Regions from separate parts of the Streptomyces sp. TS71-3 genome, predicted to be linked through region 3. Evidence: riboswitches for the same ligand, from Rfam matches in the RefSeq annotation. Region 3 holds a riboswitch; each other region holds the start of a gene.

Evidence for each region. Region 3 has a riboswitch for cobalamin ahead of Sm713_RS33060 (ABC transporter substrate-binding protein). Riboswitches for the same ligand answer to the same signal wherever they lie in the genome.
Region 1: linked by a shared signal. The riboswitch ahead of Sm713_RS27600 (CbtB domain-containing protein) and the one ahead of Sm713_RS33060 (ABC transporter substrate-binding protein) in region 3 are both predicted to bind cobalamin.
Region 2: linked by a shared signal. The riboswitch ahead of metE (5-methyltetrahydropteroyltriglutamate--homocysteine S-methyltransferase) and the one ahead of Sm713_RS33060 (ABC transporter substrate-binding protein) in region 3 are both predicted to bind cobalamin.

Annotation. Positions count from the first base shown of each region.
Region 1 covers NZ_BNEL01000003.1:751,632-755,788, reverse strand. Annotated here, with positions in the region: gene Sm713_RS27610 (HhH-GPD-type base excision DNA repair protein) at 310-876, opposite strand; gene Sm713_RS27605 (class I SAM-dependent methyltransferase) at 1,049-1,855, opposite strand; cobalamin riboswitch at 2,220-2,354, shown strand; gene Sm713_RS27600 (CbtB domain-containing protein) at 2,391-2,624, shown strand; gene Sm713_RS27595 (CbtA family protein) at 2,696-3,436, shown strand; gene Sm713_RS27590 (antibiotic biosynthesis monooxygenase) at 4,047-4,157, shown strand, end outside.
Region 2 covers NZ_BNEL01000003.1:2,405,844-2,410,000, forward strand. Annotated here, with positions in the region: gene metE (5-methyltetrahydropteroyltriglutamate--homocysteine S-methyltransferase) at 1-2,070, opposite strand, end outside; cobalamin riboswitch at 2,246-2,433, opposite strand; cobalamin riboswitch at 2,654-2,727, shown strand; gene Sm713_RS34350 (CbtB-domain containing protein) at 2,786-3,001, shown strand; gene Sm713_RS34355 (CbtA family protein) at 3,035-3,901, shown strand; gene Sm713_RS34360 ((2Fe-2S)-binding protein) at 3,898-4,157, shown strand, end outside.
Region 3 covers NZ_BNEL01000003.1:2,104,598-2,108,754, forward strand. Annotated here, with positions in the region: gene Sm713_RS33055 (anchored repeat-type ABC transporter permease subunit) at 1-1,641, shown strand, start outside; cobalamin riboswitch at 1,859-2,084, shown strand; gene Sm713_RS33060 (ABC transporter substrate-binding protein) at 2,182-3,147, shown strand; gene Sm713_RS33065 (iron ABC transporter permease) at 3,144-4,157, shown strand, end outside.

The DNA of each region.
Region 1 (4,157 bases), 1.4 Mb from region 3:
CCCCCCGGCCGGCCCCGTCCCGGCATGCCGGCGCGCTCACCGCGCACCCGTGACGGCCCGGCGCGAGCGGAACTTCCCGGCGTACGCGGACGGGCCCGGCGTACGTGGACGGGCCCGGCTGTACCCGGGAGGGCCCGGCGCACCGGAGTGGTCCGGCGCACGCGGAAGCGTGGCGCACCGCAGTGGCGCGGCGTGCCGGAGTGGCGTGGCGTGCCGGAGTGGCGCGGCGCACCGGAGTGGCGCGGCGCACCGGAGTGGCGCGGCGCACCGGAGTGGCGTGGCGCGCGCGGAACGGCCGGATGTGCGCCGTCACTTCCGCTTCAGCTCCCGCTTGTGCTCGCGCACCTTCGTCAGGGACTCCTCGCCGGTGATGTCGGCGGCGGACAGGTGCGCGCCCTCCTCGCCGTACGCGCCGGCCGCCTCCCTCCAGCCCTCGGGGCGGACGCCGAGCTGCTTGCCCAGCATGGCCAGGAGGATCTGGGACTTCTGCCGCCCGAAGCCGGGCAGGTCGACCAGCCGCCGCAGCACCTCCGCACCGCTCGCCGCGCCCTCCCAGACCCCCTCGGTCCGGCCGTCGTACCGCTCCACGAGGTACTGGCAGAGCCGCTGGACGCGGGTCGCCATGGACCCCGGGTAGCGGTGCACGGCGGGGGTGGCGGCGAGCAGCGCGGCGAAGTCGTCGGGGTCGTGCGCGGCGATGGCGAACGCGTCGAGGTCGTCCGTGCCGAGCCGCTGCGCGATGGTGTACGGCCCCGTGAACGCCCACTCCATCGGGATCTGCTGGTCGAGCAGCATCCCGACCAGCACGGCCAGCGGGCTGCGGCTCAGCAGGGCGTCCGCCTCGGGCCGCTGGGCGAGGTGAAGGGTGGCGTCCATGCGTCGATGATCACCCGCACCGCGGCCCCGTCTCCCGCACGCCGCGGTGCGCCACGCCCGGCGGGGACCCGAAGCGGGGGCGCCGGTGCGCCGTTCGGGTGCACGGGGCGGGTGATGCGCTGTTCGGGTGCGTCGTCGCCGGGGTGTGCTGTTCGGGGGTACGGCCGCCGCGTCACGCTGCCGGTTTGCGGGCCTCGATGAGGTAGCGGGCGGAGTGCGCGACGAAGGGGCCCTCGGTGCGGATCCGCGCGTCCAGCTCGCGCAGCCGGTCGCGGTGGCCCTCGACGGTGAAGCCCGGCACCATCCAGATCACCTTCCGCAGGAAGTAGACGACGGCGCCGATGTCGAAGAACTCGATCCGCAGCCGGGCGTTCCTCAGGCCGACCACCTCCAGCCCGGCCGCCTCGGCTCCGCCGCGGGCGACGTCCGGGTGCCGGCCCCGCCGCTGCTCGTCCGTGAGCGGCCCGAGGAAGTACTCGACGAGCTCGAAGACGCTTTCCGGGCCCACGTGCTGGGAGAGGTAGGTGCCGCCGGGGCGGAGCACCCGGGCGATCTCCGGCCAGTGGACGGCCACCGGGTGACGGCTGGTCACCAGGTCGAAGGCGCCGTCCGCGAAGGGCAGCGGCGGCTCGCCGTCGTCCGCGACGACCACCACGCCGCGCGGGCGCAGCAGGGCCGTCGCCTTGGCGAGGTTCGGCGGCCAGGACTCCGTCGCGGCCATCAGCGGCGGCAGCCGCGGCACTCCGGCGAGCACCTCGCCGCCGCCGGTCTCCAGGTCCAGTGCGGACGGCACGCGTGCCAGCCGCTCGCCGATCTGCCGCTGGTAGCCCCACTCGGGGCGCTCCTCGGTCGCCCGGCCGTCCAGCCAGGAGAAGTCCCACCCGTCGACGGAGACGGCACCGGCCTCGGCGACCAGGTCGTCGAAGGAGCGGGTGGCGGCAGGGCGGGCGGGGCCGGTCGGCACGGGACGGTCGGTCATGCGGGTGAGCGTGGCAGGGGTGGTCGGGGGGCACCACCGGTTTTCCGGCGGGCGGGCGCTCGGGCGGGTACGGGGCGCCGCTTCGAGGGAACGGCGGTGGCCCGCAGTGCCGCCGCCGCGGCCCTCGCCGACTCCCGGCCCGCGGGCGTCAGCGGGTGCCCGGCCTCGAAGCGGGCGCCGGCCAGGGCCGTGCCGGCGGCGGATGAGACAAGGGTCACGCGGACCGTCATACGGGGCTCCGTGCTCTTCTCGCGCCGGTACCCGGCCGCCGGGCGGGGCCCAAGTCGCCCCTGGCACGGGCGGGTTGGGTGGCCGGACCCGGCGGCGGTGGGCCGTTCGAGCCGCACAAGGGGGTGTTGGCCTGCGGGCGGCCGGGCGGTACGGTTCCGATGATATTCACGCGACACGGCGGAACCCGGTGGGAGACCGGGGCGGTCGCGCCACTGTATGTCCGGCATCCACCGGACGAGCCAGACCCGCCGTGCCGACCGAGCTCCACCTATCGGGACGCGAGTTCCCCGCAGGAGGTCCCATCATGGCGCAGTCCATCGCATCGCCGGCCACGGAATCGGCCACCACCCAGCCTCTTCCCGTTCCCAAGCTCTCCGTGCGGGCCGTGCTCCCCTGGGCGGTCTTCTTCGGCGTGCTGATGCTCGTCCTGCTGTACTTCGTCGGCGCCGAGCAGGGCGCCACCTCCGTGTTCTCGGGCACCGACGTGCACGAGTGGGTGCACGACGGCCGTCACCTGCTCGGCTTCCCCTGCCACTGACGGGCCGGGGCACCGTGTCCGACGAGCGGGCGGCCGAGCGGTCAGTCGACTCCTCCGCTGTCCGGAATCTTCTGGTGCGTGGCATGCTCGCGGGTCTCGCCGCGGGCGTGCTCGCCTTGGTCGTCGCATACCTGCTGGGCGAGCCGCGGGTCGACTCCGCCATCGCCTTCGAGGATGCGCACTCCCACGAGCACGAGATGGCGGTCGTCAGCCGGTCGCTCCAGTCGACGGCGGGCCTGGCGACGGGCGTGCTGGTGTACGGGGTCGCCTTCGGCGGCATCGTCGCGCTGGCGTTCTGCTTCGCGCTGGGCCGCGCCGGCCGCTTCGGGCCGCGGGCCACGGCGATGCTGGTGTCGCTGGCCGGTCTGGTCGCCGTCTACTTCGTGCCGTTCCTGAAGTACCCCGCCAACCCGCCCTCCGTGGGCGACCCCGGCACCATCGGCAAGCGGACCGCGCTGTACTTCCTGATGATGCTGCTCGCGGTGCTGCTCGCCGTGGCCGCGGTGATCGCCGGGCGGCGGCTCGCGCCCCGGCTCGGCACCTGGTACGCCACCGTGGCCGCCGGTGCGGGCTTCGTCGTCGCGGTCGGGCTGGCGTACGCGTTCCTGCCCGCCGTCAACGAGGTGCCGAAGGACTTCCCGGCGAGCCTGCTGTGGCAGTTCAGGCTCTCGGCCCTGGCGATCCAGCTCGTGCTGTGGACGGCGTTCGGGCTGATCTTCGGCGAGCTGTCGGAACGGGTGTTGCGGGGCGCGGGGCGCCGGGTGGGTGGCCGGGGCGGCCACGATTCGGCGGTCGGAGCGGAACCGTCCTGACGGGGCTGTTCCGGTTGCCTCCGGACCGCCGGTCGGTGGGGGCTGCTCGCGCCGTTCCCGCGCCGTTCCCCGCGCCCCTTTGGGGGCGCTGGAGCGCGCTCAAGAGGGGAGCCACGACGAGACCGTCAGGTCGTCACCGTCCCGAGGGGGCTGTTTCGGTCGTGTCCGGACCACCGGCCGGTGGTGGTTGCTCGCGCCGTTCCCCGCGCCCCTTTCGGGGCGCCTTTGCGGCCGTGGGCCGGCGGGATTAGGGGCGCGGGGATGGGGGCACCTCCCACGTCCTCAAGGCAGTGGGGGAGCGACCAGCCACGACGAAACCGTTGGATCGCCGCCGTCCCGAGGGGGCAGTCTCCGTCGTGCCCGGACCACCGGCGGGTGGTTGGTCGCTCGCGCAGCTCCCCGCGCCCCTTCGGGGCCCAGGTGGGCGCTGGTGCGCCCAAGAGGAGAGCCACGACGGGGCTGTCAGATCACCGGGGTCCGCAGATGCCGTCCCGGCCTTCTCCGGGCCCTGGGACCGGGTCGGCCGCGCCCAGGCGGGTACCCACTGGACAGGAGGCCTCCGAGGGGAGTGGGAACCGCGATGGAACACGGCCGTGGTGCGGTGCCGGACATGAGCCGTCCCGAGGCCGGGGTCACCCTGCTCAGCGAGTGGGCCGCACCGCCGGGCAGGCAGGAAGTCGTGGCCGACGCGGTGGCCGGTACCTGGGCGGGGCGCTGGCCC
Region 2 (4,157 bases), 300 kb from region 3:
GCGGGCGACCTGCATGTGCGAGCGTGCGGCCTCCAGGCTGATGACGTCCGCGTCGAGGTCGTCGATGGCCTGCACGATGTCGCCGAACTCGGCGTAGCACATGTGGGTGTGGATCTGCGTGCCCGGCCGGCTCTGGCCGGTGGTGAGCCGGAACGCCTCCGTGGCCCAGGCCAGGTAAGCGGCGCGGCCCGCGATCCGCAGCGGGAGGGTCTCCCGGAGTGCGGGTTCGTCGACCTGGATGACGGGGGTTCCCGCCGCCTGAAGGTCGTTCACCTCGTCGCGCAGGGCCAGGGCGACCTGCCGGGCGGTGTCCCCGAGGGGCCGGTCGTCGCGGACGAAGGACCAGGCCAGCATGGTGACGGGGCCGGTGAGCATGCCCTTGACGGGCCGGTCCGTCAACGACTGGGCGTAGGCCGTCCAGCGCACGGTCATCGGCCCGGGGCGGGAGATGTCGCCGGCCAGGATCGGCGGGCGCACGTAGCGGGTGCCGTAGGACTGGACCCAGCCGTGTTGCGTGGCGAGGTAGCCGGTGAGCTGCTCGGCGAAGTACTGGACCATGTCGTTGCGCTCGGGCTCGCCGTGCACCAGGACGTCCAGTCCGGTCTTCTCCTGGAAGGAGACGACTTCCTGGATCTCGGCCTTGATGCGCTCCTCGTAGGCCGCACCGTCGATCAGGCCCGCCCGCAGGTCGGCGCGGGCGCCGCGCAGCTGTGTGGTCTGGGGGAAGGAGCCGATGGTCGTGGTCGGCAGCAGGGGCAGGCCGAGGCGGGCACGCTGGGCGGCCGCCCGCTCGGTGTACGGCTGGGAGCGGCGGGTGTCGGCCTCGGTCACCGCCGCGGCGCGGGCGCGGACGGCCGGGTCCCGGGTGATGCGGGATGTGGCCCGGGAAGCGAGGTGGGCGCGGTTCGCGCTGAGTTCGGCGGTGATCGCGCCGGTGCCGTGGGCCAGGCCCTTGGCGAGGGTGACGATCTCCGCGGTCTTCTGCCGGGCGAAGGCCAGCCAGCGCAGGATCCCCGGCTCGATGTCCCGTTCCGCCGCCGTGTCCAGCGGGACGTGCAGCAGCGAGCACGAGGCCGCCACGTCGACGCGGTCGGCGAGGCCGAGCAGGGTGCCGAGGGTGGCGAGTGACGCCGTCAGGTCGTTGGCCCAGATGTTGCGGCCGTTGACGACACCGGCCACCAGGCGCTTGCCGGGCAGGCCCCCGACGGCGGCCAGGGCCTCCAGGTTGGCCGCGGCGGCCTCGGTGAAGTCGAGCGCGAGCCCGTCCACGGGCGCCTTGGCCAGTATGGGCAGGGCCTCGCCGAGACGGTCGAAGTAGGAGGCCACCAGCAGCCTCGGCCGGTCGGTGAGGTCCCCGAGGTACCGGTAGGCGCGCTCGGCGGCGCTCAGCTGGGCCGGGGTGCGGTCCTGGACGAGCGCGGGCTCGTCCAGCTGCACCCACTCGGCACCGGCGGCCCGCAGGTCGGAGATGATCTCGGCATACACCGGAAGCAGCCGGTCGAGGAGGGTGAGCGGGTCGAAGCCCGCGGCCACGCCCGGGGCGGGCTTGGCGAGGAGCAGGTAGGTGACGGGGCCGACCAGGACGGGCCGGGCGGCCAGGCCGAGGGCGAGGGCTTCCCCCAGCTCGGCGGCCTGCTTGCCGGAGTCGGCCGTGAACACCGTGTCGGGGCCCAGCTCGGGGACCAGGTAGTGGTAGTTGGTGTCGAACCACTTGGTCATCTCCAGTGGCGCGACGTCCTGGGTTCCGCGGGCCATCGCGAAGTACCCGTCGAGAGGGTCGGCGGCGACGGCGTCCCGATGGCGGTCGGGAATCGCGCCGACCATGATCGTGGTGTCCAGCACATGGTCGTAGTAGGAGAAGTCACCCGTGGGAACCTCGTCGACATCCGCACCGGCCAGATCCCGCCAGTTGTCGCGGCGGAGTTCGGCGGCGGTGGAGCGAAGGGCATCGGCACTGACGCGGCCCTTCCAGTACCCCTCGATGGCCTTCTTCAGTTCCCGGTTCTGTCCCTGGCGGGGGTAGCCGTACACGGTGGCCCGTGCTGCCGCGGCTGCGGGCTTGCTGGTCACGGAAATCTCCTTCGCGAGATGTCTCCTGAGGATCCCGGCGACGGGATACGGAGGCGAAGGGATGTCAGACCGGACGAGTGACGCGCGCTGTCGGCGCGGTGCGCTGCCTGGTATGTACGCCGACCCGCCCACGAGGTCACCGGGATGTCCGCGTACGAGGCCGCACGCGGGCAGGTGGCAGGTCTTCGGACTCGCGGGCACGTCCTCACGGGGAGGACACCTACTGGCCGTCGCTTCCCGGGCCCGTTGCTCCGGGCCCAGTGCGTATGACGGCGGTCGTTCCCGCTCACCGCTGCGGGGCAGTCCCGGATTCCCACCGGGTTCCCTCTTGCGACGCCTCTGCCTGGCGGGCAGTGCGAACCAGCTGCACCCGCCACCCTAGACGGCGAGTGCCCTCCAGGGCAGCACGGCTCACCACACACGGGACATGAAAAGAGACACAGACGCGCCCGCGGACGGACGTGGAACGGGTCGGGAGCCGATCACGGTCCGCTCGCCGCTCCTTCGGGCGGCAGGTCCGCACAGGGGCCTGATTGACGGCTGGAGGGGCGGGCCGTACGCTCCGCGTGAAGTGATGGCTTGAGGAAGCTGGTGGAATTCCAGCACGGTCGCGCCACTGTGAGCCCGCCGCCGGAAGGTGGTCGGCAAGTCAGACACTGGGCCCTCACTCCGCCCGCACGCACCAGGGACGCACGATCCCAGAGGAGGGCTCACCTTGAGCAGCGTTTCCCCATCCCGTCCGGCGTCCTTGCCGGTGGTCCTGCCGGTCTCGAAGTCCGCCTTCTGGCTCGTCGGCACCGCGTTGATCGCGCTGGCGGTCTACTACTTCATCGGTGTCGACCAGGGCGCTGTCTCGGTGTTCGGCAACGACATGCACGTCCACGAGTTCGTCCACGACGCCCGCCATTTCCTGGGCTTCCCCTGCCACTGACCCCGCCGGCACCCGGACTACGGACAACTCGACATGGAAAAGAAGCTCATCCTGCGCGGCATACTCGTCGGCGCGGTCGCCGGTGTGCTCGCGTTCGTCTTCGCGCGGATCTTCGCCGAGCCGCAGATCGACAGGGCCATCGACTACGAGAGCGGTCGTGACGCCGCCCAGGCCGCCCTGGGCAAGGCCGCCGGTGTGCCCCCGGATGCCGCGGGCCCGGACCTGTTCAGCCGCACCATCCAGGCCAACGTCGGCATCGGTGTCGGCATGATCTTCTTCGGTATGGCCATGGGGGCGCTGTTCGCCGTGGCCTACACCGTGTGCCTGGGCCGTACCGGCCGTCTGCGGGCCCGCTCGCTGTCCCTGCTGGTCGCCGGCGGCGGGTTCCTCGGGTTGTACCTGGTGCCGTTCTTGAAGTACCCGGCCAACCCGCCCGCCATCGGCCACGAGGAGACCATCCAGCAGCGCAGCGGCCTGTATTTGATCATGGTCGTGTGCTCCGTCGCCTTCCTCGTCGGCGCCGTCTGGCTCGGCAGGCGGCTCCAGGCCCGTTTCGGCAACTGGAACGCCACGCTCCTTGCTGTCGCCGCGTTCGTCGTCGCGATCGGGATCGTGATGCTGATCCTGCCCCCGCTCGGCCATCTCGCGTACAACAAGGAGGCTTTCGGCAACCAGGCCACCGAGACCCCGCTGCCGCTGACCGATGCCAAGGGCACCATCGTCTACCCGGGCTTCCCCGCCGACGTGCTGTTCGCCTTCCGCTTCTACTCGGTCGGCGCCCAGCTCATCCTCTGGACGGTCATCGGCCTGGCCTTCGCTCCCCTGGCCGAGCGCCTGCTCCAGCCCGCGCGCCGAGACGCCGGCTCCCCCTCGCAGGAACCGGATCCCATCCCGGCATGAACAGCCCCACGGCGGTGAGCGCGCTGATCGAGGACGTCGCCGAACTCGGTCCGTTCTTCGCCGTCCAGGTCCATCCGCCCGGCACGGAGCCGTCCGGGCCCTGGCAGCAGATGTCCCGCCCCCTGCTCGAAGAACGTGTGTCAGGCGTACAGGAGTGGCTGGCCACAGCCGGTGGCCAGCCGCCCGGCGCGGTCGAGAGGCGGGTCGCGGCCTCCGTCTGCCACCAGGGGCTGGCCGCCCGGTTGGTCTCTCCCGC
Region 3 (4,157 bases):
GCCGTCGCCTTCGCCGTGGAGGGCAACCTCGTGCTCGGCGGCACGCTCGCCGGGGTGGCCACCGCCGTCCTGGTGGCGGTCTTCTCCCAGAACCGGCGCCTCAACGAGAGCTCCGTCATCGGCGTCTTCTTCGTGGCCGCCTTCGCCCTCGGCGTCGTCATCATCTCCCAGGCCCCGGGATACGCCGGCAGCCTCGAACAGTTCCTGTTCGGCTCCATCACCGGTATCCCCACATCCGACCTGTACATCGACGCCGTCACCTCCCTCGTCATCCTGGCGGTGCTGTTCGCCCTGCACAAAGAGCTGGTCACCATCTCCCTGGACCGCGAATCCGCCCGCGCCATGGGGATTCCCGTGTTCCGGCTCGACCTCGTCCTCTACGTCCTGGTCACCCTCGCGGTCGTCATCAGCGTCCAGACCATCGGCAACATCCTCGTCCTGGCCCTGCTGGTCACGCCCGCGGCCACCGCCCGGATGCTCACCGACAGGCTCGGCGTCATGATGGTCCTCTCCCCGGCCGCCGGCGCCCTGGGCGCCCTGGTAGGCCTCTACGTCTCCTGGGGCTGGGACCTGCCCACCGGAGGCACGATCGTCCTGGTCCTGACAGCCGACTTCCTCCTGGCCTGGTTCCTCGCCCCCCGCCAGGGCCTGATCGCCAAGGCATGGCGCCGCCGCGCCCGCGCCGGCCTGCGCACGTCCGCCCCCCGCCCTCGGACGGCGACCGGAGAACCACCCGAAGCCGCCGGCACTGCCGCACCCCCCGTGGCCGGGGAAGGCGGCCCCCCCAAACGCCTCCAGGACCCGTCCCCGAGCCCCCCGCCGCGCCCGTCCGGCAGCGACATGGAGCCGGCAGCCCGCAGGTCGGCCGCCGACTCCGGCGCCGCCCCCCGCCGCCGGTGGATGCTGCCCGCCGTGGGCGCCGCTCTCGCGGTCCTCGGAACGGGCGCGCTCGTCGCCGCCGTGCTCGATCCCAGCGCCCAGGCGACCTCTGGCGGATCGCCCCGCACGGCGCCGCCTCGCACGCCGTCCCCGGCCCCCTCGCCGGCCGGTACGCTCCCTTCTTCTTCGGGCACCCCGATCGCCGAACTGCCTGATCCGGCCTGGGTCACCCGGACCGCTGAGGCCGCCGGCATCCCCGAACGAGCCCTGACCGCCTACGCCGGGGCGTCCCTCGCGGTCGCCGCGACGGACTCCTCATGCCACCTGGGGTGGAACACCCTGGCCGGCATCGGCGAGGTCGAATCCCGGCACGGCACCATGAACGGCGCCGGCATCGGCCACGCCGGCGAGGCCACCCCGACCATCATCGGCGTCCCTCTCAACGGCCATCACGTCGCCAGGGTGCCGGACACCGACGACGGCACTCTCGACGGGGACAGGACATGGGACCACGCGGTCGGCCCGATGCAGTTCATTCCGGCGACCTGGACCACGCAGGCCAAGGACGGCAACGGCGATGGCAGGAGGGACGTGAACAACATCGACGACGCCGCCCTCGCCGCCGGCGTCTACCTGTGCCGGACCGGCGGGGACCTGGCGGTCGCCGGCAACTGGATCGCCGCGATCAACGCCTACGACTCGGGGGCGGATTACAACCGGAAAGTCGCCGAGGCCGCCAATCGGTACGCCTCCGTCCGGTAGGCCGACCTGCTCTCACGGTCCACCTGACCCGCTGACCTTGCCTGTGCCCTGTCAACGCGAAGCGCTGGGCGCGCCGCACCCGGCGCGGCCACATCCGGTGGGCCTGCCGGCCGACACCTGTTGCGTGGTCGCCTTCGGCCGTCTGGCGGACACGTTCGGACGGCGTTCCACGTACCTGCCGATCCCCGCAGGGCACCCCCAGTGAAGTGCGTCGCAGCCAGGAGTTCGAGAACTTGGTACGTTGCCGGGGCCGTGGTGCACGGGAAACCGGTCCGAGTCCGGTGCGGCCCTCGCCACTGTTGCCGTGGAGTGTCGCGGCCCTCGCCGACCGGCTTCGCAAGCGGTCGGGGCCACTGAGCATCCGGAAGGGCGTTGCTCGGGAAGGCCGGCTGAGACGCGTCGATGCGGAAGCCAGGAGACCGGCCACGGCGCTACGTGTTCCACGAGGGTTTTGGAGGAGACGTGCCGAGAGGCCCGCTGCGTTCGTGTCGATCCATTCGCTCCATATCCACCAGAGGTTCCGCGCGTGCCGGTCGCGTGGTGGCGACCTTGCTGTCCGTCTGCGCTCTCGGGGCCTGCACCGGCGCTCCCGCGTCCGGCGGTGCGGCGGACAGCGCGAAGCAGGCGCCGGTGAGCGTGAGCAGTTGCGGGACCGCGGCAACGGTCCAGGCGCCTCCCAAGCGGCTGGTCACGCTCAACGAGGGAGCCACGGAGGTGGCGTTGTCGCTCGGCCTGCAGTCCCGCATGGCGGGAACGGCGTATCTCGACGACTCCATCCCGGCGAAGTGGAAGGCGGCCTACGACTCCGTCCCGGTGCTCTCCAAGGAATACCCGACGAAGGAGAAGCTCCTCGCGGCCCGTCCCGACTTCCTGTACGCCTCCTACTCCAGCGCGTTCACGGACAAGGTCGCCGGCACGCGTGACGAACTCCACGGCGAGGGCATCCCCTCGTACCTCTCCCCGTTCGGATGCGGCGACGACAAGCAGGTGCCGCCGGTGTCCTGGCAGTCGGTGTGGGGCGAGCTGGGCGACGTGGCCGAGGTCTTCGGCGTGACGCCGCGGGCCACCGCCATTCAGAAGCAGCAGAAGCAGGAGCTGGCCGAGCTCGCCAGGACGGGCGCGGGCAAGGGCCTGGACGTGCTGTGGTACGACTCGGACACCAAGACCCCGTTCGTCGGTGCCGGACACGGCGGGCCGCAACTCATCCTCGGCGCCGTGGGAGCCCGCAACGTCTTCGGGCATCTGCCGGGCGGCTGGCAGAGCGTGAGCTGGGAGAAGGTCGCCGCTGCCGATCCGGATGCCATCGTGCTCGCGGATGCCAGTTGGGACACGGCCCAATCCAAGATCCACTACCTGGAGCACGATCCGGTCCTGAGCAGGCTCACCGCGGTCCGACACAGGGCGTTCGTGGTGGTGCCGTTCTCGGAGTCGACTCCCGGGGTTCTCCTCGCGGACGGTGCCTCCCGGGTGTCCGCCGGGCTGGCCAAGCTGCACCTCGGTTCATGACCGGCGTGCCGCGCCCCGCGGCACGGGCGGCCGGCCCCGGCCGGACGGCGGCGGTCCTGGCCCTCGGCGTCGGGGTGCTGCTTGCCGCCATGCTCCTCGGCCTCGCCGTGGGCTCGCAGCACGAGCCACCGGGCACCGTGATCGATGTCGTCGCTCGCCGTCTCGGTCTGGGCAACCCGCGGGTGACGCTGCTGGACGACCAGATCGTCTGGCAGTTGCGACTGCCGCGGGTCCTGGGGGCGGCCGCCACGGGTGCCGGACTCGCGGTCTGCGGTGCCGTGTTGCAGACGCTGACGGGCAACGACCTGGCCGATCCGTATCTGCTCGGGATCTCCGACGGAGCCGCCGCAGGGGCGGTGACCGTGATCGTCCTCGGCGTCGGGGCCTCTGGAGCCGCGGCCGCCGGAGCCGTCTCGGCGGCTGCCTTCGCCGGCGCTCTGCTCGCCGTTGTCGTCGTCCTGGCGCTGGCGGGAGCCCGTACCTGGTCGCTGCCCGCTGCCCGCACCGTGCTCGCCGGAATCGCGGTGGGGCAGATGTGCGGGGCGTACACGTCGTTCGTCGTGCTCGTTCTCGGCGACCGCGACGCGGCGCGCGGTGTCATGGAGTGGACGCTGGGCTCGGTGGCCGGGGTGCGGTGGCACACCGCCGTCTTCCTGATCGCGGTGGCCGTGGCCGGCACGGTGATCACGACCTCGTCCGCCCGCGATCTGGACGCCTTCGCCTTCGGCGAGACGGCCGCCCGTTCCGTCGGCGTGCACGTCGAGCGCACCCGCTGGACCCTCGTCGTCACCGCCGCACTGGTGACCGCGTGCCTGGTGGCCGACACCGGTGTCATCGGTTTCCTCGGCCTGGTCGTACCCCACATGGTGCGCCTCGTCTGCGGCCCGCGCCACGCGCTCCTGCTGCCCGTGTCGGCGCTGCTGGGCGCATCCCTGCTGGTGGCCAGCGACGTCGTGGCGCGCTCGGTCCTCCCGGACCAGGAGATTCCCGTCGGCGTCATCACCGCCGGA